One region of the Enterobacter sp. PL_is511 genome, then DNA from elsewhere that is predicted to be linked to it. Evidence: predicted binding sites of a transcription regulator. Region 1 holds the regulator's gene; the other holds the start of a gene.
What was found. The regulator LexA, encoded in region 1, represses DNA repair genes until DNA is damaged. The targets are predictions, from matches to a motif close to TNCTGTATGTACATACAGNA.
Positions count from the first base shown of each region.

Region 2: the regulator LexA is predicted to act here: its motif matches at 13,381-13,400, upstream of umuD (translesion error-prone DNA polymerase V autoproteolytic subunit).

Region 1 is NZ_JBVPGP010000013.1:56,363-71,956, forward strand. Features, by position in the region: gene uvrA (excinuclease ABC subunit UvrA) at 1-101, shown strand, start outside; gene AC0TN7_RS01600 (MmcQ/YjbR family DNA-binding protein) at 105-458, opposite strand; gene AC0TN7_RS01605 (secondary thiamine-phosphate synthase enzyme YjbQ) at 461-877, opposite strand; gene aphA (acid phosphatase AphA) at 991-1,704, opposite strand; gene tyrB (aromatic amino acid transaminase) at 1,921-3,114, opposite strand; gene alr (alanine racemase) at 3,234-4,313, opposite strand; gene dnaB (replicative DNA helicase) at 4,330-5,742, opposite strand; gene AC0TN7_RS01630 (quinone oxidoreductase) at 5,809-6,792, shown strand; gene pspG (envelope stress response protein PspG) at 6,977-7,219, opposite strand; gene dusA (tRNA dihydrouridine(20/20a) synthase DusA) at 7,356-8,351, opposite strand; gene AC0TN7_RS01645 (conjugal transfer protein TraF) at 8,434-9,744, opposite strand; gene AC0TN7_RS01650 (cupin domain-containing protein) at 9,917-10,405, opposite strand; gene zur (zinc uptake transcriptional repressor Zur) at 10,521-11,033, shown strand; gene AC0TN7_RS01660 (CsbD family protein) at 11,081-11,290, opposite strand; gene dinF (MATE family efflux transporter DinF) at 11,412-12,749, opposite strand; gene lexA (transcriptional repressor LexA) at 12,813-13,421, opposite strand; gene AC0TN7_RS01675 (diacylglycerol kinase) at 13,530-13,898, opposite strand; gene plsB (glycerol-3-phosphate 1-O-acyltransferase PlsB) at 14,053-15,594, shown strand, end outside.
Region 2 is NZ_JBVPGP010000024.1:1,222,328-1,237,921, reverse strand. Features, by position in the region: gene AC0TN7_RS21485 (sensor histidine kinase) at 1-629, shown strand, start outside; gene AC0TN7_RS21480 (efflux RND transporter periplasmic adaptor subunit) at 708-1,856, shown strand; gene AC0TN7_RS21475 (efflux RND transporter permease subunit) at 1,853-4,930, shown strand; gene AC0TN7_RS21470 (arylamine N-acetyltransferase family protein) at 4,953-5,720, opposite strand; gene AC0TN7_RS21465 (aminotransferase-like domain-containing protein) at 5,817-7,271, shown strand; gene AC0TN7_RS21460 (LysR family transcriptional regulator) at 7,243-8,127, opposite strand; gene AC0TN7_RS21455 (NAD(P)H-dependent flavin oxidoreductase) at 8,256-9,236, shown strand; gene AC0TN7_RS21450 (SDR family oxidoreductase) at 9,277-10,332, opposite strand; gene AC0TN7_RS21445 (LysR family transcriptional regulator) at 10,430-11,317, shown strand; gene AC0TN7_RS21440 (hypothetical protein) at 11,400-11,729, shown strand; gene umuC (translesion error-prone DNA polymerase V subunit UmuC) at 11,682-12,944, opposite strand; gene umuD (translesion error-prone DNA polymerase V autoproteolytic subunit) at 12,928-13,362, opposite strand; gene AC0TN7_RS21425 (aldo/keto reductase family oxidoreductase) at 13,522-14,388, opposite strand; gene tcp (methyl-accepting chemotaxis citrate transducer) at 14,533-15,594, shown strand, end outside.

The DNA.
Region 1 (15,594 bases):
GCGGCAGCGGCGGCGGTGAAATTCTTGTCTCCGGTACGCCAGAGACCGTTGCAGAGTGCGAAGCCTCGCACACCGCGCGCTTCCTTAAACCGTTGCTGTAGTTGTCACACGGAGAGTTGCTGTCGGGTGGTTTCCGGCAGCAGCTCAACCGCCTGCTGATAGGACGCATCCACCAGGTAGTAAATCTGTGATCCTGGAATCGATCCATCCAGATAGACGGTGCTCCAGTGCGCCTTATTGAGGTGCTTGCTCGGCCTCACGTCATCATGCTGCTGACGCAGCAAATCCGCCAGTTCAGGGCTGGTTTTCAGCGACGCCGCCGGACGGCCTTCTACCTCTTTCACCATCGCAAACAGCACATCACCCACCTTAATCTGCGTGGCTTTCCAGTCGCTGTGGACGCTCTGCTCCGCGCCGGGCTTGCTCATGCAGTACTGAAGTATCTCCGAAATTGTCATCTTTATTCCCCTTGTAGCGTGGCGATAATTTTACGCGAACCACCGTGAATACGATGCTCACCCAGCCAGATCCCCTGCCACGTTCCCAACAGCAACCGCCCGTTGTGGACCGGCAGCATCAGCGATACGCCCAGCAAAGAGGATTTAATATGCGAAGGCATATCGTCCGCCCCCTCATAGTCATGCTCATAAGGCGCGTTGTCCGGGACGCTCTTCAGAAAATGGTGCTCCATGTCGGACCGGACGGTGGGATCGCAATTTTCATTCAGCGTCAGAGAGGCGGACGTGTGCTGAAGCAGCAGATGCAGCAAACCCGTTCTGACGTGCGACAGGTCGCGGAGTTGCCCGATGACTTCATCCGTCACCAGGTGAAATCCGCGTGGCTTCGCGCTTAAGGTCAGGGTCTGTTGGTACCACATAGGCTGCTCCGTGATGAAAGATGAATCTTTCTAAGTGTGCAGCAAGAAGACGAAAGGTAAAACCCGCAGCAGCGAGATTTGATTAAAAAAGAGTCAAACTCGCTGCCAGGGGCTCAATACTCCGAGTTGACGATCACCTCTTCGCCAAACTTTCCGGCCATCGGCAGCGGGCGATAGGTTGAGTTAGAAGCGCGTAACACCCTGATCCCTCTGGCACCCACATCCTGTGCGGCGGTAATGTCGTTATCCGAATCGCCATAAAACACTTTGATGTTTTTCTTTTCCAGCCACTGGGTTTTGGTGTTTTGCCCCTCTTTGTCACCCGCAAAAATGACCGGGTTCATGCTGGTCGCCGGGATCTGGAAATCATCCTGCAGCGTTTTAGAGACGGTTTCCGTTTTGGTCTGACTGCGGCCGGTTACAAAATAAATGCTGTCACCGCGCTTCACGTGCATGGCAATAAGCGCACGGGCAACCTCTTTCGGGATGCTGAATTCGTCCCAGCCGTTGTTCATTTTTTCCCAGAATTCCGGGTTCTTCAGATACGCTTCGCTGTCGGGTGAATACGTTTTCTTACCGCGCCAGAAGCCGGGGCTTGAGAACAGCACGGTATCGTCAATGTCAAAACCCACGGCCATTGGCGCACGGCCCATTAGGCTGTTTTCGATTTGGGCCACGGAAACCCAGTGAATGGGTGCCTGCTCGGCAAGAATGGCGGCGGTGGTGCCGGTATAAAGCGGCGTCGGGGCAGAAGCTCGCGCGACGACGGCGCTATTAAGCGAGAACAATAAGCAGGCGGCGCTGAGCGCCAGTGTGATCTTGCGCATATTTTCCCCTGAATATTCAGTTTGTTATCGTTTTAATTTGAGCGGATGGTCAAAAAACTATCCGACCATAACCCCAGCGGGAGGTGAAGGGAAGGAGTTTTTGCTTATGAAGGGGAATAAAAAGAAGACGATCACAAAAGCCGGGCAACGTTTTTGTGCGGCCTGATGCCCTCACCCCGACCCTCTCCCACGGGGAGAGGGTGAGTTGGTGAGTACTTACATTACAGCAGCAAACGCCTGCGCCACGCGATGAACGTTGCTGGCATTCAGGCCCGCCACGCACATACGGCCGCTGGCAATCAGGTAGACGCCGAACTCTTCGCGCAGACGATCGACCTGGGCCGCACTCAGTCCGGTATAGCTGAACATCCCGCGCTGCTTGAGCAGATAGTCGAAGTTATGTCCCGGCACGGCCTCTTTCAGGACGTTAACCAGCTCCTGACGCATCGTCTGAATGCGCTGGCGCATCGCTTCCACTTCCGCAAGCCAGGACGCTTTTAGCTTTTCGTCACCGAGAACCGTCGCCACCACCTGCGCACCAAAGTTCGGCGGGCTGGAGTAAATGCGACGCACCGTCGCCTTAAGCTGGCCGAGCACGCGACCTGCCGCTTCGGCGTCTTCACACACCACGGACAGACCGCCAACGCGTTCACCGTACAGGGAGAAGATTTTAGAGAAGGAGTTACTCACCAGAACAGGCAGCCCGGCGCTGGCAGCGGCGCGGATGGCATAGGCGTCTTCTTCCATACCCGCGCCAAAGCCCTGATAGGCGATATCGAGGAATGGGATCAGATTACGGGCCTTCAGCACCTCAATCACCGCATCCCACTGGGCATTGGTGAGATCCGCACCGGTCGGGTTATGGCAGCACGGATGCAGCAGCACAATGCTGCGCTCCGGCAGGGTGTTCAGTTTTTCCAGCAGCGCTTCAACGCGCACGCCGTTAGTTTCGCTGTCAAACCACGGATAGGTCGCCACTTTGAAGCCTGCGCCCTCGAAGATCGCAACGTGGTTTTCCCACGTCGGGTCACTGACCCACACGCCTGAATCCGGGAAGTATTTTTTCAGGAAGTCTGCACCCACTTTCAGCGCACCCGAGCCGCCCAGCGTCTGGATGGTCGCCACGCGTTTTTGCGCGAGCACCGCGTGATCGGCACCAAAAAGCAGCGGCGCAATGGTGCTGCGGTAGGTATTTAACCCTTCCATCGGCAGATAGAGCGACGCGCCGTGTGGAACCGCGTTCAGACGCGCTTCGGCTTCGGCAACGGCCTGCAGCTGAGGAATAAAACCCTCGTGGTTGTAATACAAACCGATGCTAAGGTTCACCTTGTCGCTGCGAGGATCTTCTTTGAAACGCTCCATTAAGGAGAGAATTGGGTCGCCGGCATAGGCGTCAACTTTCTGAAACACGCGATGATTCTCCGGAATTCGATGAGGCAGGGATTTCAACAATAAACCGGAAGTGGGAGAAGGTCGAGAGGATGTTAATAAAGTTGGAGCGAGGATAAAAACCTCACTCCATTGGCGGTTCAATCAATGTACTTCATCGCTACCCGCGAGGTCAGACGCGTGATAAGTTCGTAAGCACTTACTTTCGTGATTTCAGCAATGCGTTCAACAGGCAGCCCTTCCCCCCACATCACAACATCATCACCAGGCTTATCCTGGGCTTCAGGCCCCAGATCAACACAAATCATATCCATCGCCACGCGACCGACAATCTTCACTTCGCGACCGTTGACCAGAACCGGCGTACCCGTTGGCGCAGCGCGGGGATAGCCATCACCATAGCCCATCGCCACCACGCCAAGACGGGTATCACGCTCGCTGGTCCAGGTACCGCCGTAGCCCACCGGCTCCCCCGCTTTATGGTCTCGCACGGCAATCAGGTTAGAGACCAGCGACATAACCGGCCGGAAGCCAAAGTCCGGCCCCCAGGGTTTGTTCTCCAGCGGCGACACGCCGTAGAGAATGATGCCCGGTCGCGCCCAGTCGAAATGCGACTGCGGCCACAGCAGAATACCGCCGGATGCCGCAATCGAGCGCATCCCCGGCTTGCCTTCGCAGAAGGTATTAAAGATATCCAGCTGCCGCTCGGTCGCACCGCACTCGGGCTCATCGGCGCGGGCGAAATGGCTGACGATATTCACCGGCTGGCGCACGTTTTTGCACCGGCATAAACGCTGATAGAACGCTTCCGCGCTCTCCGGACGCACGCCCAGACGGTGCATGCCCGTGTCGAGCTTCATCCACACGGTCACCGGCTCGCTCAGCTCGGCGGTTTCAAGTGCGGCCAGCTGTTCTTCGTTGTGCACTGCCGTATGCAGATGCTGGTCAGCAATGGTCGGCAAATCTGTGGCTTCGAAAAAGCCTTCGAGGAGCAGAATCGGTTGGGTAATCCCCCCCGCGCGCAGGCGAAGGGCTTCTTCAAGACGGGCGACGCCAAAGGCGTCGGCATCGGGGAGCGTTCGCGCGGTCTCAAGAAGACCGTGTCCGTAAGCGTTCGCTTTCACGACTGCAACGAGCTTGCTGGCGGGTGCCAGTTCTCGCAGACGTTGCAGGTTGTGTCGCAGAGCGCGGCGGTTAATGACAACAGTTGCCGCTTGCATTTGAATTCCTTAGAAATTACTCATCATCATATTGAGGACCGGCATAGTTGTCGAAACGCGACCACTGTCCGTTAAAGGTCAGACGCACCGTCCCGATAGGGCCGTTACGTTGTTTACCAATAATAATTTCGGCGATCCCTTTCAGGTCGCTGTTCTCGTGATAAACCTCATCACGGTAGATGAACATGATTAAGTCGGCATCCTGCTCGATGGAGCCGGATTCACGCAGGTCGGAGTTGACTGGGCGCTTGTCGGCACGTTGTTCCAGGGAGCGGTTCAGCTGCGACAGCGCTACCACCGGCACGTGCAGCTCTTTGGCTAACGCCTTGAGCGAGCGGGAAATTTCGGCAATTTCCAGCGTACGGTTGTCTGAAAGCGACGGGACGCGCATCAGCTGAAGGTAGTCGATCATGATAAGGCCGATACCGCCGTGTTCACGGGCGATACGGCGCGCGCGGGAGCGAACTTCCGTCGGCGTCAGGCCGGAGGAGTCATCGATATAGATGTTACGCTTTTCCAGCAGAATGCCCATGGTGCCGGAGATGCGCGCCCAGTCCTCATCGTCGAGCTGACCGGTACGGATGCGGGTCTGATCCACGCGCGACAGCGATGCCAGTGAACGCATCATGATCTGCTCGGAGGGCATCTCAAGACTGAAGATCAGTACCGGTTTATCCTGCAACATCGCCGCGTTTTCGACGAGGTTCATCGCAAAAGTGGTTTTACCCATCGACGGACGCGCGGCGACGATAATCAAATCCGACGGCTGCAGGCCGGCGGTTTTCTTGTTCAAATCGTCATAGCCGGTGTTCACGCCGGTGACGCCATCGTGCGGCTGCTGGAACAGCTGTTCGATACGGGCCACGGTGGCGTCGAGGACATCGGCGATGTTTTTTGGGCCTTCGTCTTTATTGGCGCGGCTTTCGGCGATTTTAAAGACGCGGGACTCAGCAAGGTCGAGCAGGTCTTCGCTGGTGCGACCCTGCGGATCAAAACCGGCTTCGGCGATCTCGTTCGCCACCGATATCATCTCGCGGACGACGGCACGTTCACGCACGATATCGGCATAAGCGCTAATGTTCGCTGCACTAGGCGTGTTTTTTGACAGTTCCGCCAGATAGGCAAATCCGCCGCAGCTGTCGAGCTGCCCAAGACGCTCCAGCGATTCCGCGAGCGTAATCAGGTCGATCGGGCTGCCCGACTCCTGCAGACGCGCCATTTCGGTAAAGATGTGGCGGTGCGGACGGGTATAGAAATCTTCCGCCACGACGCGCTCGGCGACGTCGTCCCAGCGTTCGTTATCCAGCATTAAACCGCCCAACACCGACTGTTCCGCTTCAATCGAGTGCGGCGGGACTTTTAACCCTGCGACCTGGAAATCACGCTCGCGAGGTTCAGTCTGTTTGTTGAAGGGTTTGTTTCCTGCCATAGTGAATGGAGTTACCGAGATAAAGAGTGGGTCGAAAGATTACCATATTTTTCTTACGGAGGGAGCATGGCAACGCGCATTGAATTCCAGAAACACGGTGGGCCAGACGTACTGAAAGCGGTGGAGTTCACCCCAGCCGCGCCTGGCGAAAACGAAGTGCAGGTTGAAAACAAAGCCATCGGCATAAACTACATCGACACCTATATTCGCGGCGGTCTCTACCCGCCTCCGTCAATGCCGAGCGGCCTGGGCACCGAGGCAGCCGGTGTCGTCGTCAAAGTGGGCAGCGCGGTCAAGCATATTAAAGAGGGCGACCGCGTGGTGTATGCGCAGTCAGCGCTGGGCGCTTACAGCTCCGTCCACAACGTCCCGGCGGATAAAGCCGCCCTGCTGCCTAACGCCATCTCCTTTGAGCAGGCGGCAGCCTCGTTCCTGAAAGGTTTAACCGTTTACTACCTGCTGCGCAAAACCTATGAAATTAAACCCGACGAGCAGTTCCTGTTTCATGCCGCAGCGGGTGGCGTCGGGCTCATCGCCTGTCAGTGGGCAAAAGCACTGGGCGCGAAGCTGATCGGCACCGTCGGAAATGCACAAAAAGCGCAGCGCGCGCTGCAGGCGGGTGCCTGGCAGGTGATTAATTACCGCGAGGAGAGCATTGTTGAGCGGCTGAAGGAGATCACCAGCGGCAAAAAAGTGCGCGTTGTGTATGACTCGGTAGGGAAAGACACGTGGGAAGCGTCGCTGGACTGCCTGCAGCGTCGCGGTCTGATGGTAAGCTTCGGGAATGCGTCAGGCGCGGTGACCGGCGTTAACCTGGGCATCCTGAACCAGAAAGGGTCTCTGTACGTGACGCGTCCTTCCCTGCAAGGATACATCACCAACCGGGAAGAACTTGAGGAAGCCAGCAACGAGCTGTTCTCGTTAATCGCCAGCGGCGTCATCAAAGTGGACGTGGCAGAGGCGCAGAAATTCGCGCTGACCGATGCGCAGCGCGCGCATGAGGTGCTGGAGAGTCGGGCGACGCAGGGGTCGAGTTTATTGATTCCCTGAGCCCCAAAAAGAAATTGGGCTTCCCGTGGGAAGCCCTTTCTTTTTTTAGTTCGGCTGTATGTAGGGTACAGCTCGATGAATTCTTTAACGGCAGTCATAGTGACAGATTCGATAAGTAAATCCTATTCTGTTCTAAGCCCTGCCGCCGGAAAAGTTACAAGTATGTGACGAACCCCTCAATACCTTAGTAACGAAAGCGGTTATTGCGCTGATAACCGGGCACTTTTGGCGCTTTAATCGCCCGAATCACCCACACGACCGCGATGGCCAGCAGTAGCCACGGCAGCAGTTTGATTGTCAGGGCAAACAATCCACCAATAAACATGACCACAGTCGCCACCACGATAGCCGCCAGAATGCCGAGCAGCGAAACGCCTGTCGCTAACAGCATGACAAAAAATCCAATCACAAAAAGTAGTTCCAGCATGGTGCTCTCCCACGAGTTCCCGAGTAATGCAGTAGGCATTACAAGAATCATGCCAGTATTAACCTGTTGTAATTAAAGAAAAACGCCCCGCGAGCGTTCGCAGGGCGTGGTGAATTTGACGAACTTTTAGCGAAAGTTATCGCTTGTCTGCCACCAGGCGCAGCGCATGTTCCAGCACCTCAATATCGGCACCGGCTTTATGTGCGTTTTCGCTCAGGTAGCGACGCCACTGGCGCGCGCCCGGAATGCCCTGGAACAGGCCAAGCATATGGCGGGTGATATGGCCGAGATACGTACCGTTGCTCAGCTCGCGCTCAATGTAAGGATACATCGCACGCACGACGGCAACCGGATCGGTGTCTGCGCCTTCGATGCCAAAGATTTCGCGATCGACCATCGCCAGAATGCCCGGATTCTGATATGCCTCGCGCCCAACCATCACCCCATCCATATGCTCAAGGTGCGCTTTGGCCTCTTCCAGCGACTTGATGCCGCCGTTAATGGACATGGTCAGGTGCGGGAAGTCACGCTTCAGCTGATACACGCGCGGATAGTCCAGCGGCGGGATCTCACGGTTCTCTTTTGGGCTGAGGCCGGAGAGCCAGGCTTTTCGCGCGTGGATGATGAACGTCTCGCACTCGCCCTTTCCGGAGACCGTATTGATGAAGTCGCACAGGAATTCGTAGCTGTCCTGGTCGTCAATGCCGATACGGGTTTTGACCGTCACCGGAATGGAAACGACGTCACGCATCGCCTTAATACAGTCCGCCACCAGCTGGGCATTCCCCATCAGGCAGGCACCAAACATGCCGTTTTGCACGCGGTCGGACGGACAGCCAACGTTCAGGTTGATCTCGTCGTAGCCGCGCGCTTCCGCCAGCTTCGCGCACTGCGCCAGCGCGGCCGGATCGCTGCCGCCCAGCTGCAGGGCAACCGGATGCTCTTCTTCGCTATAGGCCAGATAATCGCCCTTCCCGTGGATGATTGCGCCCGTAGTCACCATTTCGGTGTACAGCAGCGTATGGCGGGAGAGCTGGCGCAGGAAATAGCGGCAGTGTCTGTCCGTCCAGTCGAGCATCGGCGCAATGGAGAAACGGTGTGCAGGGAAAGCGGTCTGTGATTCTGACGACATGGCGAAGTTTTAAGCATCTGGTGGAAAAGGGGCGCTACTATAGCACAAAGAAAAGCCGGAGGCGCAGCGCCTCCGGTGGACTTTAGAACGTCATGCTCAGCTGGGCCCCTGCGCCCCAGGTTTCGTCTTCACCGTACAGGCCCATCAGGTCAACATGAACGGTACTGAATGGCGCGAAACCGACACCGCCGGTAAAGACATTGCTGTCGTTACCCTTCACGTCCGCGCGATAACCCGCACGCACCGCCAGCCAGCTGAGCGGCGTCACCTCGGCACCCACGCCAACATACTGCGACGTATCTTCGCTCTTAAATCCTTTGGTTTCCGTCAAATCGCCATCGGCGGTCAGCGTCACCAGATCGTTGTGCCAGGCGGCTCCGGCGGTCACCAGCGGACGGATCTGGTAGGTATCTTTATAGCTCACCACTTCTCCCGTCCGCCCGTTGCGGATACGGATATCTTTGGTGTCGATATCGCGCGACATCAGGTTTTGGCCACTCACGCCGACCGTCCAGTTCTCGCCGAAATCAGCCGCAATACCGGCATCGACGTTAAAGCCCGTATCGTCTGTGCGGTAGCGGCTGTCGTTCCACTTGTTACTGTCGTAATCGTAGATTGAGGTGGTGTAGTTATAGACCCAGGTTTTTTGCAGTTTTGGCGTCACGCCTACGGAAACCGGGACGCCGCCGAGGTCAAACTGACGGGCAACGGCAACGCCGTAGTCAGACACAATCGCCGCCCGGCCAGACGCTGTTGAGTTGAGGTTTTTAGTGATCTGATCCGTGCCGTTCAGCGCAGCGTCCAGGGCAACACCGGCAGCCACCACTTTGCTTCTTTGAATACCGCGCAGATAATCAATATCTTGCTGATCGATAGACGAGCTAACCCGGCCATGAGCATAGCCTTTCGCCATAAAGGCCACGGAAAGCACATCGTTAGGGATACTCACCGCAAGCCCTGCTCCTGCCGTCGCGCGTGCGGTTTTGCCTTTGAGATAGTCCAGCTCATCGGCGAGATCTTTGGCCGCGCCCTGGAATTGATTAATGGAACCTAACGGATTAGTGATAATCTCCCTTGGCGTGAGGTCATCAACCACATCCTTGTAGTGATTAATTTTGTCGTTGATGGTATCAATCTCGTCCTGAAGATTGTCTTCATCCGTCACCTGCACCCCAACGGCTGGCAAGATGACCGTCACATCATCGTCTGGTTTTGCCTTTGCCAGCAGCGCCGGGTTAATTAACGCCCCACTGCCATAGCTCCCGGAGGCAACGCCCGTCCCGCCCATGGCGTCACTCCGTGATTCTGTCCAGGTATTGGCTGCTCCCGCCTGATTTGCCATAAACAAGGAGACAGCAATGCTAACCACCGAAAATTTAAAATTTTTTTTCACAGTATGCCCGTTATAGTCTGTTATGAAATAACCCCTGTCTGTTATCACCCAAACAGGAACGAACTATTGCTGTGAATAAGTAGTAAAAGACCCGCTATTTCTGTCCCTAAGTAAAACTCCCTTACGGCCTGTTATATTTTGTGACGGCCCTCAATATTTATAGATGAGGAAATTATTTTTTCCCAGGTTTTCCATCATGCGGTCCAAAAAACTGGGGTGGGTGGTCTACCCAGCGATCCTCACGGGTAGCGGCATACACGGGGTTGAGTGGATAGTAGATGCGATTGTGCTTCTTGTTGGCCTCGCCTACGACCAGCAACCGCACCTCTTCCTCCGTGTTGTTGATAAATGTGTGGCAGATACCGGTTCCGGCAGGAAATCCCACGCTGTCGCCAGGTTCAAGTTTCCATAGATAGCCATTTATCCACGCTTCTGGATAACCTTCGAGCACATAAATGAACTCTTCTTCATCGCTTTCAGCATGCGGATAGGACGTTCTGCGCCCGGGCGGCAAACGCTCATGATGGATACCAATGCGCCTGAGCCCAAGCTTACGAGCCAACGGGGCGCCGATAGAAAAAAGCTCATCGCTATCTGGATAGGTCGAATCATCCGCACCTTCTACGTCGCGCCAGTGCCGAATACAGTCAGGTTTTTTCATTGTTTATTTCCCGGTTTGTAATGGGTCAGGTATAGCACAGACTGGCGGATCTCGGTGTTTTTACCAGAACATGATAAAGTGGGGGTTTTCCGTCCTATAACATCCGGGGTGCTACATGGATAAGTCCACAAAAGAGCTGTTAGCGCAGGCCGAAAAGCTGTGCGCGCAACGCAATGTGCGCCTGACTCCGCAGCGCCTTGAAGTATTACGTCTGATGAGCCTGCAGCAGGGTGCCATCAGCGCCTACGATCTGCTCGATCTTCTCCGCGAAAGCGAGCCGCAGGCAAAGCCGCCAACGGTTTATCGCGCCCTGGATTTCCTGCTTGAACAAGGGTTCGTGCACAAGGTGGAATCCACCAACAGCTATGTGCTGTGCCATCTGTTCGATCAGCCCACCCACACATCGGCGATGTTTATCTGTGACCGCTGCGGCGTGGTGAAAGAAGAGGCTGCGGAAGGCGTGGAAGACATTATGCATACGCTGGCAGCGAAAATGGGGTTTGCCCTGCGTCATAACGTGATTGAGGCGCACGGGCTCTGTTCCGCGTGCGTGGAGGTGGAAGCCTGTCGTCATCAGGACGCGTGCCAGCACGACCACTCAATTCTTGTGAAGAAAAAGCCGCGTTAACGGCAAAAGAAAAGGCGGCTTAGAGCCGCCCTGTGGGTTATTCAACGTTACCAGCGGTAGTCGTTACGGGTTTCCCAGTCTTTGACTTCGTTTTCCGCCTGATCTTTCGCGTAGCCGTAACGTTCCTGAATTTTACCGACAAGCTGATCGCGTTTACCTTCAATGACGGTCATATCGTCATCCGTCAGCTTACCCCACTTTTCTTTCGCTTTACCTTTGAACTGCTTCCAGTTGCCGCCGATTTCGTCTTTATTCATCATCGTGTCCTCTTAAGTTAAGCGTCGGGTCGTAACGTCCGTTACGTTCTTTTCTGCTGGACGTGATAATTATTGTAGTTAAGGATTCGGCAGTTGGTTTCATATTCGGAATCTTTAACCGTCACGATATATCGTGACGTGAAGAGAACCAGGTATTGTTTTGCCAGTGGCGGTGCCAGATAAACGCCAGCGACAACCCTCGCAGCGAGAGGAAAACGGCCAGGGCCAGCCACAAACCGTGATTACCCAGCCAGGGGAGCGTCAGCAGCGTCAGACCAAACCCGGCCGCTGCAACCGCCATACTGTTACGCATTTCCGCTCCGCGCGTCGCACCAATAAACATGCCGTCCAGCAGATAACACCAGACGCCGACCACCGGTAAGACGACTTGCCAGATGAGATAGTGACTCGCCAGCTCGCGCAGCGCAGGGATAGACGTCAGCAATGCAACGATCTGCTCACCAAAGAAGGCGTAAACCATACCGAACGCCAGCGCCACCAGTCCCGACTGGCGGCAGGCTGCCCGCCAGACGTCCCGAAGCTGCCCGCTTTCGCGCGCACCGTACGCCTGCCCGGAATGCGCTTCTACCGCATAGGCAAAACCGTCCAGCGCGTAGGCGGTAAAGGTCAGTAGCGTCATCAATACTGCGTTGACCGCAACGATTTCTGGCCCCAGTCGAGCCCCGAAGACCGTCAGCGCTCCGAAGCAGAGCTGAAGCAGCAGCGAGCGCAGCATGATGTCTCGGTTAAGCGCCAGCAGCTTACGGATATTGCCGCGCCATGCGGTTTTGAGCAGCGCCAGGGAGATGCCGCGCATCGCCAGCACGCGCCAGACCATCCACAGGCCAATAATAAAGGTTCCGTACTCGGCAATCGCCGTCGCCAGCGCCGCGCCCTGCACGTTCATATGCAGACCCATGACCAGCCAGACATCCAAAACGATATTGAGCAGGTTACCCACCACCAGCAAAATCACGGGTGCACGGGCGTACTGCACGCCCAATAGCCACCCCAGCAGAACCAGGTTAGCCAGTGACGCGGGCGCGCTGAGCCAGCGGATTTCAAGGAAACGTCGCGCCTGCTCTAATACCGCCTCGCTGCCGCCAACAACATGAAGCGCAAGGTCGATCAGGGGCGCACGCAATAAAACGATTAACGCCCCCGCGCCAAGCGCGAGGATCAGCGGCTGGACCAGCGCGCGCGCCAGACGCAGCGGATCTTTTGCACCATAAGCCTGTGCCGTGAGCCCGGTGGTGCTCATACGCAAAAAGAGCAGCAGCATAAACAGGAAGCTGGTTGCCGTCGCGCCAATCGCCACGCCGCCAAGATAAACAGGCGAATCAAGATGGCCAATAACGGCCGTATCGACCAGACCCAGCAAGGGAACGGTAATATTGGAGAAGATCATCGGAAGAGCAAGACGCCACAATGCCTTATCGGATGCCGTCAGCAGTGACATGAAAAATACCGGGTGTGGAGAATGAAGCAGGCTACAGCGGCGCCATAGCCTGTCAGGAAGAGGTTACAGCCATTCGCCGTTGCGAATGACCCCAACCGCCAGCCCTTCGATAGAGAAGTTGTGTTCGCGAAGATCGACCACAATCGGGGAGAACTCGTTGTTTTCAGGCAGTAGCTGAACGGTGTTCCCCTGTTTTTTCAGACGTTTGACGGTGACTTCATCATCAATGCGCGCGACGACTACCTGGCCGTTACGTACATCCTGCGTTTTGTGCACCGCAAGCAGATCGCCGTCAAGAATACCGATGTCTTTCATCGACATACCGCTGACGCGCAGCAGGAAATCAGCGCTCGGTTTGAACATGGCTGGATCGACCTGGTAATGGCCTTCAATATGCTGCTGTGCCAGTAAAGGCTCACCGGCAGCAACACGCCCCACCAGCGGAATGCCCGTCTCTTCTTCCACCAGCAGGCGGATACCACGTGACGCGCCCGAAACAATCTCAATCACGCCCTTACGCGCCAGCGCTTTCAGGTGTTCTTCGGCAGCATTTGGAGAACGGAAACCCAGACGCTGCGCGATTTCCGCACGCGTGGGTGGCATACCCGTCTGGCCGATATGATCCCGGATGAGATCAAACACCTCTTGCTGCCTGGTCGTTAACGCTTTCATTCCGCCCCCTGGGTGTATATACAGTTATGCTGTGAGTATATACAGTCAAAGGCGATTTTGGAACCAAAAACTGCACAAAAAACCAGGGACTTAATTATTCCTCGAGGCTCATCGGAAATGTGACCAAAGCAGCGTGACCCAGGTGATAGCGGCAGTGATAATCGCCAGCAACACGGCAGCAGAGCCCATGTCTTTTGCACGGCCAGAAAGTTCATGGAAATCTGAACCAATGCGATCAACCACGGCCTCAATAGCGCTATTAAGAATTTCCACTATCATCACCAGAAGCACGGAACCGATAAGAAGTACGCGGGTAATAGCATCAACATCAAGGTAACAGGCGACGATCACCGCGATGATAGCGGCGACGCCCTCCTGGCGAAAGGCGGCTTCGTTGATCCACGCGGCACGGAAACCTTTCCATGAATAGCCGGCGGCTTTGATGATACGCGTTAACCCAGTGGTATTATTGGCCATTAAAAGAACCTTTTATGAAAAAAAGCGTCAGTAACAGGAACTGTAGCGCGTTTCGCTACAGCCTGAAGTATGACGGGTAACAACAGAAATTTTGCGCGCTTTCTGTTATCCTTGCGCCGCAATTGCATTATTAACCAGAGGCTTTACATCGTTTATGTCCGGCTGGCCACGAATTTACTACAAATTACTTAATTTACCATTAAGCATCCTGGTAAAAAGCAAGTCTATCCCAGCAGAACCCGCGCTGGAATTGGGGCTCGATACGTCACGTCCTATTATGTACGTTTTGCCTTATAACTCGAAGGCAGACTTACTGACGCTTCGCGCCCAGTGTCTGGCGCATGACTTACCTGACCCGCTTGAACCGCTGGAAGTTGACGGGACGCTGCTGCCGCGCTATGTGTTCATTCACGGTGGACCGCGCGTGTTTACCTACTACACGCCAAAAGAAGAGTCCATCAAGCTGTTCCATGACTATCTCGACCTGCACCGCAGCAACCCCGATCTGGATGTGCAGATGGTGCCGGTATCGGTGATGTTTGGTCGTCGTCCGGGCCGTGAAAAAGGTGAAGAGAACCCGCCGCTGCGCATGCTTAACGGCATCCAGAAGTTCTTTGCGGTCTCCTGGCTGGGGCGCGACAGCTTTGTGCGTTTCTCCCCTTCCGTTTCGCTGCGTCGCATGGCGGACGAACACGGCACCGACAAGATCATCGCGCAAAAACTGGCGCGCGTGGCGCGTATGCACTTCGCCCGCCAGCGCCTTGCTGCCGTTGGGCCGCGTCTCCCGGCGCGTCAGGATCTGTTCAACAAGCTGCTGGCCTCCAAAGCGATTGCCCGCGCCGTCGAAGACGAAGCGCGCAGCAAGAAAATATCGCATGAGAAAGCCCAGCAGAACGCCATTGCGCTGATGGAAGAGATTGCAGCGAACTTCTCTTACGAGATGATTCGCCTGTCCGATCGTATTCTCGGCTTTACCTGGAACCGTCTCTACCAGGGCATCAACGTTCATAACGCCGAGCGTGTACGTCAGCTGGCGCATGATGGCCATGAGATTGTCTATGTTCCCTGCCACCGCAGCCACATGGACTACCTGCTTCTTTCCTACGTGCTCTATCATCAGGGGCTGGTACCACCGCACATTGCTGCCGGTATCAACCTGAACTTCTGGCCAGCGGGTCCAATTTTCCGCCGCCTGGGCGCATTCTTTATCCGTCGTACCTTCAAGGGCAACAAGCTCTACTCCACCGTGTTCCGCGAGTATCTGGGCGAGCTGTTCAGCCGCGGCTATTCCGTGGAGTACTTCGTGGAGGGCGGTCGTTCCCGTACCGGACGTCTGCTCGATCCGAAGACCGGCACGCTGTCGATGACCATCCAGGCGATGCTGCGCGGAGGAACCCGCCCCATCACGCTGGTGCCAATCTACATTGGCTATGAGCACGTGATGGAAGTGGGCACGTACGCCAAAGAGCTGCGCGGTGCGACCAAAGAGAAAGAGAGCCTGCCGCAGATGCTGCGCGGCCTGAGCAAGCTACGCAATCTCGGTCAGGGCTACGTGAACTTTGGCGAACCAATGCCGTTGATGACATACCTGAACCATCACGTTCCCGAGTGGCGGGAATCCATCGATCCTATCGAAGCAATTCGTCCGGCCTGGCTGACGCCAACGGTCAACGGCATCGCGTCCGAGCTGATGGTG
Region 2 (15,594 bases), on a different contig from region 1:
GGCGTCTGCAGGGCATGTTAGACGGCGTGTTTGATGCCAGCCCGGCGCAACTGGGCATGGTGATGAAACAGCTCCAGCACCTCAACCGCCTCACCGATGAACTCCACCTCCTCTCCCTGGCCGACGCGGGTAACCTTGTGCTGGAGGACCAGCCGTTCTGTCTGGATGAGCTGATTCAGGAGCGGGTTGCCTGGATCATGCCCCAGGCTGATGCGCATCATTTCCGGATAACGCTGCGTAATCCGCGCACCTGTCCCTTCAGAGGCGATGCGTTCCGTCTGGGACAGGTCGTTACCATCCTCATGGAAAATGCGCTACGCTACGGGCGCGATGGCGGCCATCTTGAGGTGGCGCTGCACTACGCCAGCGGTCATTACACCCTCGAATTTACCGATGACGGGCCGGGCGTATCGCACCAGTTTTTACCGGAAATGTTTAAACGCTTTAGCCGCGAGGAGCAGTCCCGCGCGCGGCATTCCGGCGGCAGCGGCCTCGGATTGTCCATCGCCCGGGCGATTTGTCAGGCGCATGGGGGTGAGATTAGCGCGTCACTACCGGAAACCGGCGGCCTCGCGGTGTGCATTTTGTTGCCCTGGCATCCGTCCGATAATGAAAATCTCCACTCTTGATAAAGCCTTGACAGAACATCGAATCTTTCTCGACGTAGCGCACATTTAATAACGCCATTCCCTTTATGGAGCGGCGTTATGTCAGACGAATTTTTTCTCTCCCTCCGCCACTGCCTGCATCATTTGTACGGCGTGGCGCGCACCCTTTCCTGGCTGCATTTTCTTCCCCTGGCCCTGCTTGCGCTGGCGATTTTTCCGCTGACCGGCTGCGGTGATAAACACGAAAACAAACCCAACCCTGTGCGAACGGTACGCTGCGTCGTCGTTGGCACCGCCCACTCCCTTCCCGCGCTGGAAAGAACCGGTGAGATCCATGCCCACGATGAAACGACCCTGAGCTTTCGTACCGGGGGGCGGATACTGACGCGTAGCGTCGATATTGGTGACAGGGTCACCGCCGGACAGCTGCTGGCCACGCTTGACAATACGACCGGGCAAAACCAGCTCGACGGCGCTGAGGCCGATTATGAAAGCGCCAAAGCCTCAGCGCAGGTCGCCGCGCTTAACGTCAGTCGCATGCAAAAGCTCATGCCAACGGGTGCAATAGCCCGCACGCAGCTCGACAGCGCCCGTGCGGACTGGCTTGTCGCCCGCGCGCGCTTAAAAAGCAGCGAGGCCGCGTGGCGAAATGCCCGCGAAAGCCTCGGCTGGACGCACCTGTTCGCCCCACAAGCGGGCGTCATTACGGCCGTGAACGCCTCTGCGGGACAGGTTGTCAGCGACGGTCAGTCCGTGCTGACGCTGGCAACCGGGGAAGTCCGCGACGTGGTGTTTGATATTGCCGCGCCCGATACGATCCCGCCTCTGGATAAGGCGGTTTTGCAGGTTTCCCTGCTCAGCGCCCCGTCGGTACAGGCGTCTGCCCTACTGCGGGATATCACCCCGCAGGCCGATCCTCAGACCCGCACCTGGCGCGTCAGGGCCACCCTGCAAAACCCACCGGCGGCCATGGCGCTGGGTGCCAGCGTTACCGTCACGTTGCCATCGTCAGCCCCGCACGGGTACACCCTTCCCGCGTCCGCGCTGACCCGAGCCGGCGACAAACCGGCCGTTTTTGTGATTACCCCGCAGTCGCGGGCGCGGCTGCGCGTGGTGGTACCCGCGAGCTATACGGCCTCCTCCGTCATGATTGCCTCCGGCCTTGAGCCAGGCGATCGGGTGATTACGGCGGGCGTGAGCACATTGCGGTCCGGCGAGCCGGTGATGCCCGGAGAGGTTCAGCCATGAACACAGGACAGGAAGCCAAATTTAACCTCTCCGCCTGGGCGCTGAAGAACCAGCAGATGGTCAGCTTTTTCATGCTGCTGGTGATTGCGATGGGCGTGTTCTGCTATGAAAAGCTGCCGCGTAACGAAGATCCGGCATTCACCATTAAAACGGCCGTCGTCTCCGCGCAGTGGCCGGGAGCATCCGTGGCGAATACCACCCGACTGCTGACCGATACGCTTGAAAAAAAGCTGCAGGAAACGCCCTGGCTGGACTATCTCGAAAGTGAAACCCGGGCCGGACGCACCGTTATCCACGTCAACCTCCGTGACGATACGCCCCCGCAAAGCGTGCCCGATATCTGGTATCAGGTTCGCAAAAAAATGCAGGACATCGCGCCGTCCCTGCCCGAAGGGGTGCAGGGTCCTGCCGTGGATGACGAGTTTGACGACACGTTCGGCACAATTTACGCCTTTATTCCCGATGGTTTCACCCTGCGGGAGGTGCGGGTTCGCGCAGAGACAATACGGCGCGAGCTGATGTCCCTGTCGGATATGGGTAAAACCACCCTGCTGGGCGAACAGCAGGAGCAGTGGGTTCTCGCCTTTTCTCCGGCGCGCCTGGCCGGTATGGGGCTGGATATTCAGACGGTCGCCGACGCCCTCCGGGCGCAAAACGCCGTTGTCCCGGCAGGAACGATGCGTACCGGGCAGGAGAACATGGCGATAAAGGTCAGCGGTGCGCTCACGACCGAAGAGAGTTTACGCGCCGTCACGCTGCACGTTAACAATCGCTATATCCCGCTAACCGACATTGCCACCGTCACCCGGGAAATCGCCGAGCCACCGGCCCCGGCCTACCGGGTGAACGGCAAACCGGCTATCGGGCTGGCGGTCTCGATGGCGCCGACAGGCAACATGCTGCGTTTCGGTGCTGCGCTGAATGCAAAAATGGCGACCCTCAGCGCCGGGCTGCCGCACGGTATCGAGATGGTGAAAGTCGCCGATCAGTCAGCGGTGGTGAGTGATGCGGTAAGCGGGTTTATCCGGGTGCTTATCGAAGCCGTTGTTATCGTGCTGGCGGTCTCATTTGTCTCGCTGGGTTTACGGGCCGGACTGGTGGTGGCGACGGCCATCCCGCTGGTGCTCGCCATGACGTTTGCCGGCATGATGTTCGCAGGCATCGGCCTTCAGCGTATCTCGCTCGGGGCGCTGATCATTGCCCTGGGCCTGCTGGTGGATGACGCCATGATCGCCGTCGAAACGATGGTCTCCCGGCTGGAAGCCGGGGATTCCCGTCGGCATGCGGCCACCCATGCATTCAAAACGACGGCCTTCCCGATGCTCACCGGTACCCTGGTGATGATTGCTGGCTTTATTCCCGTTGGTTTTGCGGCCTCCAGCGCCGGTGAATACTGCTTTTCCCTGTTTGCGGTGGTGCTCATCGCCCTGCTCTGTTCCTGGGCTGTCGCGATCCTGTTTTCGCCGTTGACGGGTACGTGGCTGCTGCCGGAAAAAGTCAGACATCACGCGGCGGGCCCCGGAAAGATCGCGCGCGGGTACGGACGGCTTTTACGCCTGGCACTGCGTCACCGGGTCGCTACCGTGCTGCTCGCCCTTTCCGCGCTGGGGCTGTCCGTGTACGGCACGACGTTTATGCAGGGCGAGTTTTTCCCCGCCTCGGACCGGCCTGAGCTGCTGGTCAGCCTGACGCTTCCGGCCAACGCGTCGCAGGCGGAAACGTTAAGAGAGGTGGAAAAGCTGGAAAAGGCGTTGGTCGGCAACGGCAACATCGATCGCTACTCGACCTACGTCGGGTCGGGCGCCATCCGTTTTTACCTGCCGATGGACGTGCTGCTGGAAAATGAGAATATCGCCCAGATGGTTGTGGTGGCTAAAGACCTTGAGGCGCGGGATCGTCTGCATGCGCAGCTCAACAGGATCCTGGCGACGCAGTTTAGCGACATCATCACGCGGGTGTCGCCCCTTGAGCTGGGGCCGCCCGTCGGCTGGCCAATCAAATACCGGGTGAGCGGGCCCGATTATCTGCAGGTCCGGGCGTTTGCGAACCGTCTCACGGACGCGATTGGGCAGTCCCCGTACTCACGCGACGTTAACCAGACGGCCGGAGAGCCGGAGAGGGTCATCACCCTTGAGGTGAATCAGACGGCGGCCAGGGCGGCGGGAATATCGTCAGAAAGCCTCGCCCGCACGCTGAACACCGTCTGGTCCGGCAGCGTTGTCACGTCCATCAGGGATAACGACCGCCTTGTCGACGTAGTGCTCCGGGCCACGGACGATGAACGTCACAGCACCGCCACCCTCTCCTCGCTCACGATTCAGGGGAATGACGGTAAAAAAATTCCGCTCAGCGCCGTCGCGACGCCGGTCTGGGGCGTGGACGATCCGGTCATCTGGCGTCGGCAGCGCATACCCTTTATCACGGTGCAAACGGATCTTGCCCCGGGGCTGAAGGCTGAAGCGGTATCCGCGGCGCTGCGTCCGGCGGTGGATAAACTTCGCGCGAACCTGCCGGCAGGTTACGGCATTGAAGAAGGCGGCGCGGTTGCCGAATCGGATAAGGGGAACAACTCCGTCTTTACCGTTCTTCCGGTAACGCTGGTCATCATGCTGTTGCTGCTGATGCTTCAGCTGCGGCGATATTCCCGGATGCTGCTGGCCCTCCTGATGGCCCCGTTTGGTTTACCGGGGATCGTGCTGGCTATGCTGCCCGGCGGAACGCCGATGGGGTTTGTCGCGCTGCTGGGCGTTATCGCCCTGGCGGGGATGATCGTGCGGAACGCGGTGATATTGATTAGCGAGGTTGACAGCAATATTGCTCAGGGGATGACAAACGATGCCGCGATTATGGCGGCTGCGGAACACCGGGCCAGACCCATCTGTCTGACCGCCTGTGCCGCCATTCTGGGCATGATCCCCATTTCTCACCAGGTCTTCTGGGGTCCAATGGCCTATGCCATCATCGGCGGGCTGCTGGTTGCGACGCTGGTGACGCTGACCGTGTTACCCGCGTCGTTTAGCCTGCTGTTACAGTGGGGCGCTCAGCGCAAAGCCACAGAAGATGAACTGCGCTGAGGCTCCACCGTTTCCCGGCTGATTACGCGGCGGTCAGTGCAAAACGGTCTTTCAGGACCTGGTGGATTTCATCCTCCGCCAGCTGCCGCGTTTCAGTGCCGTTCGCGGTGATGGTTTTCAGCATATCGCCCAGTAAAATCTGACGTCCTTCCGGGCTGTGCTGCACCACCACCCGCTTCTGCACAAAGATCGCATCCGGATGCGTGGAGTTAAGGTAGTTGGCCGGGACGAAATCAATCCATTCCTGAGGCGTGAGATCAAAGCCGTATTGCCGGGCCCACTCTCCCTCCACCTTCGCCTCAAGCAGATATTCGCCCTCCGCACTGCGGCTTAGTCGGAACGTGTCGAAATCCTGCGTGATATCCACATCAAGCGTGTCCAGCGCCATCGGCGCACGAATGCCGTAGCTGCCGAACCCGAGGTCGCAAAGCCACTGTCGGCTCTCCACCTCGGCAATCAACGCCATATGGGTTTTCGGCCGCCGCGCGGGGTAGAACATCGGGCGCGCCGCCACGAAACGGTAAGGTATCCCTAACGCCGCCAGCGCCATGGCAAAAAGCCCGTTTACCTCATAGCAGTAGCCGCCGCGCCCCTGCGTTAACACCTTATCGGCAATGTCGTCTGGCGCCAGCGAGACAATTTTACCCGCCTGCACGTCCAGATTTTCAAAGGGAACGGAAAAGAGCTGATGACGCATCAGCGCATGCAGGGTGGCCGTATCGGCAGCCGCTGGTCCGGTGTAGTTTATGCGTTTGAAATAGGTGGAAATGTTGAAATTATCGCTGTGCATAATGCCTCCTTGTCCTGAACATGCCGGACACTATAGATGGCGCGCATCATTGGCTGTATAGTCAGTTTTATCGAAAATTAGCCTGAACAGATACCCATGTCTGCCCCGTCCCAGTCGTCCCCACACTATCGCCGAATTGCCGAGATGCTGCGCCTCACGCTGACGTCTGGCGCGCTGCGCGCCGGTGACAGGATGATCTCCGCGCGTAAACTGGCCGAGCGCGAGCACGTTAGCCTTCCGACGGCGCTGGAGGCCCTTCGCTGCCTCGAGGCTGAAGGGCTGATCGTTGCGCGCCCGCGTTCAGGTTACTACATCCGCCAGACCAACCTGTCACCGCGCGTGGAGCCCGCGCGCTCCTCACCCGGCCCGGTCCCCGTCACCCTATCCGCCGTGGCCCGGTCGCTGTTCAGCAGTGCAGAAGCCCGGCTTATCCCGCTGGGCGCCGCCCTGCCCGATCCCGCGTGGCTGCCAGGAGACGCGCTGCAGCGGGCGTTGCACTCCGCGGGCCGTCGTCTGGAAGCGCATGGACAGAGCTACAGCCTGCCCCCGGGAAGAGCAGACCTACGAAGTAAGATTGCCGCGCGCTCTGCGCAATGGGGAGCCCGGTTCAGCGCGGACGATCTCATTATCACCTCGGGCGCGACGCAGGCGCTGCGCCTGGCACTTCGGGCCGTGTGTCAGCCAGGTGATGTGGTGGCAATTGAGCAGCCCGCCTACTTTGGCACGCTCCTGCTGCTGGAGGATTTAGGCCTGAAGGCCTTAGAAATCCCCACCGATCCTGCTGAAGGCCTGCTGCTGGAACCGCTGGCTGACGCCATTCGCTGCCATCGCCCCGCTGCCGTCCTGGCCTCACCCACCGTGCAAAACCCGTTGGGTGCCAGCATGCCCGTCGCACGCAAGCAGGAACTGGTTGCCCTGCTTGAAGAGGCAGAAATTCCGTTGATTGAGGACGATGTTTACGGAGATCTGGTCGGTGAGGGGCAACGTCCTCCGGCCTGCAAGGCGTTCGACCAGAGCGGGAATGTGATTTACTGCAGCTCCCTGTCTAAAACGCTTGCGCCGGGGTGGCGAATCGGCTGGATTGCCGCCGGACGCTACCACACGCAGGTCTTGCAGGCCCGCATGGCCGGAGACTGGGCAGGTGCACCGCTGCTGGAAGCCGCGACGAGCGAGATGCTGGCAAGCGGCGACTACGACCGTCACCTGCGGCGGCTAAAGCGGCGTATCGCGGAGGGAATAGCCGCCGTCGTGGCGCGGGTCGAGGCCAGTTTTCCCCCCGGAACCCGCGTTAGTGTACCCGCAGCCGGTTTCCTGCTGTGGGTAGAACTGCCTCAGCAGGTCAACGCCCTGGAGGTGCATCGTCGCGCGCTGGCGCTGGGTATTGGCGTCAGCCCCGGTCCCCTGTTTTCTCCTGGCGCAGAACTCACGCACTTTCTGCGGCTAAACTGCGCAAACGAGCCGACGCCCTGCCTGCTCAATGCCGTAGGGCAGATTGGGGCCCTATGCCATGAACTGGCCACTTTCACACCAGACTCTCCAGCCACTCGGTAAATACCCGCACTTTGCGGGAGAGGTGACGGTGTGGGTAGAGCAGTGACAGCTTGCGGTCCGGCGAGCGATAGGCTGGCAGGACCTCAACCAGCAGGCCGCGGTCAATGTAAGGCTGGAGAAAGAGATTCATCCCCTGCATTACCCCGAGCCCGGCCAGGCCTGCCGCGATGTAGGCCTCGGAGTTATCCACCACCAGCTTACCGGGTAGCGCGATCTCCGCGACGCCCTCTGGCGTGGTAAACGTCCACGGCTGAATGTGCCTGCTGCTGTTGTTAATCCAGTTGATGGCCTGATGCTTGCGTAAATCATCCGGCGTTTCTGGCGTACCGTGTTTTGCCAGCCAGGCCGGGCTGGCGCAGGTCGTGATTTTAATGTTCCCGACTTTACGCGCGATATAATCGCCGTCGTCCAGCTCGCCCACCCGCAGCACGCAGTCCAGGCCATCCCGCAGCATATCCCGACGGCGGTCAGAGCTGCTCAGAATGATGTCGATCTCGGGATGCTGACGATAAAAATCAGGCAGATTGGGTATCACCCGCAGCGTGGCAAAAGAGACCGGCATATCCACACGCAGCTGACCGTGTATTGCCCGGTCCGTACCAAACGACTCCAGCAATTCGTCCGCCTGCGCCAGCAGGGGTTTACTCTGGCGATAGAACGCCTCCCCATCCGGCGTCAGGCTAATTCGACGCGTTGTGCGCTGCAGGAGCCGCGTGCCGCTGTGTTGCTCCAGAAGCTGTAACGCTTTGGTGACTGCAGGGCGATGGACCTGCAGATTCTCCGCCGCCTGGGTAAGACTACCTGACTCGACAATTTCAATAAAAATTCGAATAGATTCAAAGAGATTTATTTGCATAAAGGATTTCAAACCGCGAACGGGATATTGTTATTGATTTTATAACAGTGATGAATCTTTTGGGCTATTTTTCCTAACAATATTGCCCCCTACACTCTCCTCCATCCAAACGTAAGGGAGAGTCTGCTATGAAAAATAACCGTATCTGTCAGATCCTGGGTATCGAAAAGCCTGTTATTCAGGGGCCGTTATCCTGGCTTACCGATGCCCGTTTAGTTGCCGCGGTCAGCAATGCCGGCGGGCTCGGTGTGCTGGGACCCAATGCAGGCTTAACCGCCGACACCGCGGTCTCCACGCCGGAGGAGACCGCCGAAAAAATGCGCGAAGAAATTCGTAAAACCAAACGGCTGACCGAAAAACCGTTTGGCGTGAACCTGATCCCCACCGCCGTTAATGACGTCTGGACTGGACCAATTCTTAAGGTGGTAAAAGAGGAAGGCGTCAGGGCCGTGGTGTATACAGGCTATGGGGAAGGCAGCATTATTCCCTCGCTGTTCAGCGAGTTAAAAGAGGCAGGGATCGCTATTATCTACCGCGACATCAATCCCACGCCGGAAAACACCCGTCTCGCAGAAGATCTGGGGGCAGACATTATCGTCGCCACCGGTTTTGATGAGGGCGGAACGTTACCCGCAACGGCGCTTGGCACCTTTTCCATCGTGCCGCTGATTGCCGATGCCGTGAAGCACATCCCGGTGATGGCCGCGGGCGGTATTACCGATAATCGCACCGCCAGAGCAGCGCATGCGTTAGGTGCGGAAGGCGTGTTTGCCGGATCGGTCTTTATCAGTACCGAAGAAAGCCGCGTGCCGCAGGGGGTCAAAGAGAAAATTGTTGCCGCCAACGGCCTGGACTTGCTGCTTTTTCGCACCGTGCCCCATTACTACCGCGCGCTTCCCGGCAAGCTGGCGGAAAAACTGGCATCGATGGATAAAGCAGGCGCAAGCAACGACGCGCTGGGCAAGGCGATGGGAGGATTACGGGGCCTGCGTCTGGGCATGCTGGAAAATAACACCGATGAAGGCTATATCGCGCTCGGCACGGGGATTGGGAATATCCGCAGCGTGAAAAGCGTGGCCGAGATCGTCAATCTGTTAGCGGTTGAGTAAGCCCTCGGCGTCCTGATGGTTATCAGGACGCCCTGTGTTCTCAGGGAATAATCCGCGCGGCTCTCAGCTGCGCAAACAGGCGGAAAAACATCTCATCGGTCGCCTGCATTTGCGTAAAGCCCGCCCTGCGCAGCTTGCTCCCGTCACCGAACATGTCGTAATCCCAGCTAAAGACAAAATCGGCAAACCGCCCGTCGCTTAGCTGCAAAATATCCGCTTCCACCAGCCGCTCTTCGGCAAGCTCGCGCCATACGCCGCGATAGTCGTTAAACAGCTGATGAAATGACAACCTCACCGGCGGCGCAGAGTCCAGTTCAAACCAGCGTGCGATGCGCGGCCACAGCTCGCTCCAGCGCCAGATATCGCCATTGTTTACGTTGAAGGCCTGATTCTGTGCCGCAGGTGACGTGGCGGCCCACCGCGTTGCCTCGGCCAGCAGCCCGGCGTCGGTATGGTCAACAATGCTGCGCCAGGTCTGTTCTGAACCGGGAAAACGCAGCGGTAAACCCAGCGCCTTACACAGGGAGGCGTACAGAGCGATGCTCAGCGCAAGATTCATGGCATTGCCCGGCACCGCGCTCCCCACCACGCCCGGCCTGATGGCATTCCAGTGCCAGCCTTTCCCCCGCTGAAACTGGCTGAGCCACGTGAGCTGCGCGGCGTTAAATTCGGCACCCGCTACGCCGGGATCGCTTTCCCGCGCCGGGGTTTTAAACGGCCCCAGATGCGCACCGTAGACTTTGTAGCCCTGCATCAGGCTTACCGTCTGCAGCGGTGCCGCTGTTTCGAGGGTGCTGACCAGGTTACGCAGCATGGTGACGTTCGGCTCAACCATGTCTGCCCAGTTCGCCGCGTTCGCCCAGGCGCTGTAAAAGATGTGGGTGACTCCGTCCAGGGCGTGCAGCGCCCGTGCAGTGTCCTGCGCATCCAGTAAATCGACGTTCACCACGGGGATGCCGTCAGGATGAGATGCGGCATGGCGGCTAAGGCCGATCACCTCCCACTGATGGTGCAGGAGCGTGTTGACCAGCTGCCTGCCGACAATGCCGCTGGCGCCCGCGACCAGGGCGACGTTGTGTTGCTGCATCTTATTCATGATGTTTCTCCGGAAAGGGTGACAGACGCAGTGTGATATATTATTTTTTCTGTAGATATCCCATGAAACCGATGGCACTTATAAGCAGAATCATTAAATGAATAACAAGCTCAATGCCATTTCTACCTTTCTGCGCGTCGCTGAAGCGGGCTCGTTTTCAGCGGCCGCCCGTCAGACCGGTATTAAGCAGTCCGCCGTCAGTCAACAGATCGCGGCGCTTGAGGAATCACTGGGTGTGGTACTGCTGCACCGTACGACGCGTAAGATGAAGCTGACCGAACAGGGTGAACGTTACCGGCGTGATATGCAGCTTGTGCTGGACGCCATGGGAGAAGCGGAGAGGCGTTTACATCCTGTCGATCATAGCGTTCAGGGACGCGTCCATGTCCAGTTACCGAGCGGCCTGGGGCAGATTTTTTTGCCGCATCTGCTGGCGCTGCAGCGTCTGCATCCCGAGCTGCAGCTGATGCTTTCCCTGGATGACCGCCTTGCCGATCTGGTGACGGAGGGCGTGGATGTCGCGATACGGCTGAGCAGTGAGCCCCCGCAGGCGCATGCGGCGCGCGTGCTGGGGCGTATTGAAACCAGGCTGTTTGCCGCCCCCGGCTTTCAGGCGGTACGCGCCGTCAGCGAGCTGGCGACGCTGCCACACGTGCGGTTCAGCGGCATTCCGCTGGGTGCTCCCCTGCGCCTGATGTCTGACGAGGAGACGGTCGAGGTCAACGTGAATACTGTTTTCCGTGCCAACACCAGCGACGCGCTGCTGCAGGCGCTTGAGTCCGGCATTGGTATCGGCGGCATGCAGCAGCCGCTCGTGACACGCGCGCTGCAAACCGGCACGCTGGTACCGGTGCTGCCCGACTGGCGGTTACCCGATCGCTTCCTCTATGCCGTCTATCCTGACGCCCGCTTTATTCCGCAGCGCGTCAGAAAGGTCGTCAGCGTGATTGAGCAGTTACTGCCTGAAATAATAAAGAAAAACTGATTGTTTCCGCCGTAAATCACGTGCATTTTTTAATCGCAAAGAATAGAGTGTTTTTACCGTATTCCCTCTTTCTGGAGCACGTATGCCGGATTACTGTTTTTTCCAAAAAGGCCCGAACCTCATTGCGATTGAGAGCGCAAACACCGATGCGGCCGCTCAGCTCATCGCTCAGGGGTTTGAAAAACAGTTTGAGGAGATCGGCGCTGCGGATGAAAAAGAGGCGCTTACCCGCCTTGCGGATATCCGTAAAAATAATGAGATCGATCGCCATAACTTCCTGTCCGGAGCGGGCGAAATGCCGCTGATCGGCGTGCTGGCGGCTGCGGCAACCTGGTTGATGCAAAAGAAATTACGCAACCATCCTCTACCTCGCCACCGGCAAATCGGCGTACCGCGTCGTATAGGCCGGTGACAACATCTCACGCTTCATCGCCCACGGTTTCTCAATCCCCTGCCCGGCGAACCATATCTTCCCTTTGCCGGAGTGATTTACGCTGTCGATCATTTCCATCAGCGCCGCGCTGTTGGCGCGCAGACGATTATCGTCAAACAGGTTAAGCTGGGCGACGCCGCTGCTGAAAAAGTCCGCCAGCATGACCCCGGCCTTCATATAGCGATACCCGTCGAGCCATATCCGCCCCAGCCCCTCCGTGGCGGCGCGGATGATATCGCGCGAGTCATTGGTGGGCGTCATCAGGGTGACAGAAGCCTGATTGCCGTAATAAATTTCGTTGTCAGCGTGCGGGCTGGTGCGTACAAACACGCTGATAAAACGACAGTATTGATGCTCGCCGCGCAGTTTCTCTGCGGCGCGCTCCGCGTAGGCGCAAATCGCCTGATGCATCTCTTCGTATTGGGTAATGCGGTGTCCAAACGAACGGCTACAGATGATTTGCTGCTTCGTGGGGGTGTACTCTTCCAGGTCAAGGCAGGGCTCGCCGCGAAGCTCGCGCGCCGTGCGTTCCAGTACCACGTTGAAATGTTTGCGAATGACCCACGAGGAGGCCTCCGCCAGCTCCAGCGCCGTGGTAATCCCCATTGCGTTCAGTTTTTTCGTGATGCGCCGCCCTACCCCCCACACCTCCTCTACCGGCACCTTTGCCAGCAGTTTACGCTGCCGCTCCCGGTCTGAGAGATCGACCACGCCGCCGGTGCCCGCCCACCGCTTCGCCGCATAGTTGGCCAGCTTCGCCAGCGTTTTGGTCGGGGCAATACCGACGCCAACGGTTAAGCCCGTATTTTTATAGACCTGCGTGCGCATCTGGTGTCCGAACGCTTCCAGTGCAAGGCAGTTACCGATCCCTGAAACGTTCACGAACGCCTCGTCGATCGAGTAAATTTCTATGGCCGGAGCGAGATCCGTCAGCGTCTGCATCACCCGACTGCTGAGATCGGCATACAGCGCATAGTTCGAACTAAAGACGTAAACCCGCGACGGATAGCCCTTCTCTTTGAATTTAAAATAGGGCTCCCCCATTTTTATGCCGAACTGCTTTGCCTCCGGCGACAGTGAAATAATGCAGCCGTCGTTATTGGACACCACCACGATGGGCTTCCCCTGCAGATCGGGGCGAAATACCTTCTCGCAGGAGGCATAGAAGCTATTCACATCAACCAGCGCGAACATGTTTATGCGTTTTAAGCGTGTGGGTGACGACGCCGAAGATCTGCAGCTCCTCTTCGGACTGAAAGGTAATCGGCTGATAGCGGGCATTATGCGGCAGAAGTCTCAGAACCGGGCGGGTCTGTAACTCTTTCACCGTAAACTCACCGGCGACCGACGCCACGACGATGTCCCCATGTTCGGCATTTAACGAACGATCGACCACCAGCAGATCGCCGTCACCGATCCCCGCGCCAATCATGGAGTCTCCACTCACCTTGATAAAATAGGTCGCACTGGGGTGTCTCACTGCCAGCCGGTTAAGATCGAGACGATCTTCCACATAGTCCTGCGCCGGACTGGGGAAGCCACAGGCTACACGCTCTGCAAACAACGGTAATTCAATAGATTGGTTTGGATGATAAGAAAAGAGAGTGTCCATAATGCCTTTCTCGCCAGGTACTGTATATAAATACAGTATTACGGATTATGGCCAGGGATCAAGGTCATTTCCGGAGGCGAACCCAAACGCGTTGAAGTGTCAGAAGATTTAAAACGCGCAAAGCCCGGAAGCGCCCTTCCGGCTTTGCGCCTGTGACGATCAGTCCATCAGCGTATTCAATGTTTCCAGTGCGTCAGGCGGCAGCTGCAGTTCCCCTGCCGCGAGGTTTTGCCGCAGATGCGCCACGGAAGAGGTGCCCGGGATCAGCAGGATATTTGGGGAACGCTGCAGCAGCCATGCCAGCGCAACCTGCATTGGCGTTGCGCCCAGCGAGTCGGCGACAGCCTGCAGCCCGGAAGATTGCAGTGGCGTAAAGCCGCCCAGCGGGAAGAACGGCACATACGCAATCCCCTGCTGCGCCAGCAGATCCACCAGCGCGTCGTCACCCCGGTTCACAATGTTGTACATGTTCTGCACGCACACCACCGGCACCATCTTCTGCGCTTCCGCGACCTGGGTGGCCGTGACGTTGCTCAGGCCAATATGACGCACCAGCCCCTGCTGCTGTAATTCGGCCAGGGTGGAAAGCGGTTCAGCAATCGATCCTTCCGCCGGCCCGTGTGCGCTAAACATGATCCGCAGATTCACCACGTCCAGCACGTCCAGCTGCAGATTACGCAGGTTGTCATGCACCGCCTGCGTCAGTTCCTGCGCGGAAAAGGCCGGCAGCCAGGCGCCTTTGTCATCGCGACGGGCGCCGATCTTGGTGACAAGCGTCAGATCGTCCCGGTACGGGTGAAGCGCCTCGCGGATCAGCTGGTTAGTGACATGAGGGCCGTAAAAATCACTGGTATCAATGTGGTTCACCCCCGCCGCCACCGCTTCGCGCAGCACCTCCAGCGCGGCCTGCTTATCCTTCGGCGGCCCAAAGACGCCAGGCCCGGCCAGCTGCATCGCACCGTAGCCCAGCCGTTTCACCGTCCGCGTCCCGAGCGCGTACGTCCCGCTTTTATCAATGCTGCTCATGTTGACCTTCCTCATAAAAATGATCCGGATTTACAACAGGTTCCCTCAGGGAGCCCTTAGTTAAGCGCGAGTTAAATTAAAGTTTAAATTCTATACGACGATAGTATTGGTGTACCTCTGCATCCTTTCTAACGGACGACCGCTATGCTGAAAAATCTGCACGTGATTACCGGTATTATCTTTGCCCTCACCATATTCTGTCTGCTGCAAGTTGTCACGGGAGGGTTGTTCTACTCTGCCGTCAGCAACGATCGCCATAACTTCCAGAACTCCGGCGTGCTCAATGCCCAGCAGGAAAGCCTGAGCGACAGCGTGAACACGCTGGTGAAAACGCGCGTCACCGTCACCCGCGTGGCGATCCGCTATCTGAAAAACCAGCGTGACCCGGCTTCCCTGGCGGCGATCAATAAGCTGCTTGGCACCGCAGGCGACTCGCTGGCAAAAGCCGAAGCCTATAACAAAGAGTGGCAGAAACTGCCGCAGGTTAAGGGCCAGGAGGCGGCATTGACCGACGAGATGCAGAAATCATGGAACCAGATGCACGAAGTGATGCGCTTATCGATTGAGTATCTGCGTGCCGACAACTATCAGGCCTATGGGGATCTGGACGCGCAGCAGGCGCAGGACGACATGGAGGCGGTCTATAACCGCTGGCGCGCCGAAAACAACACCCTGCTGAAGGCCGCAACCGAAGAGAACCAGAGCAGCTTCACGCAGATGCAGTGGACCCTGGCGGCAATTCTGCTGGCCGTTATCGCGGTTCTGGTGGTCATCTGGCAGGGTTTACAGCACCTGCTGTTAAAACCACTCCATTCCATTATGAACCATATTCGCGCCATTGCAGGGGGCGACCTGACGCAGGATATCGCTGTCTCGGGTCGTAACGAGATGGGTCAGTTGGCCGCTGGCCTGCATGAGATGCAGCAGTCGCTGGTGACCACCGTCAGCGCCGTGCGCGGAAGCACCGATTCCATCTACACCGGCGCAGGCGAAATTGCTGCAGGAAGCAACGATCTGTCCGCCCGCACCGAGCAGCAGGCCGCTTCGCTGGAAGAGACTGCCGCCAGCATGGAAGAGCTGACTGCGACGGTTAAACAGAACTCCGATAACGCCCGTCAGGCCACGCTGTTGGCGAAAAACGCCTCTGAAACGGCCGCGCGCGGCGGTCACGTCGTGGATAACGTGGTTCGCACCATGAACGAAATC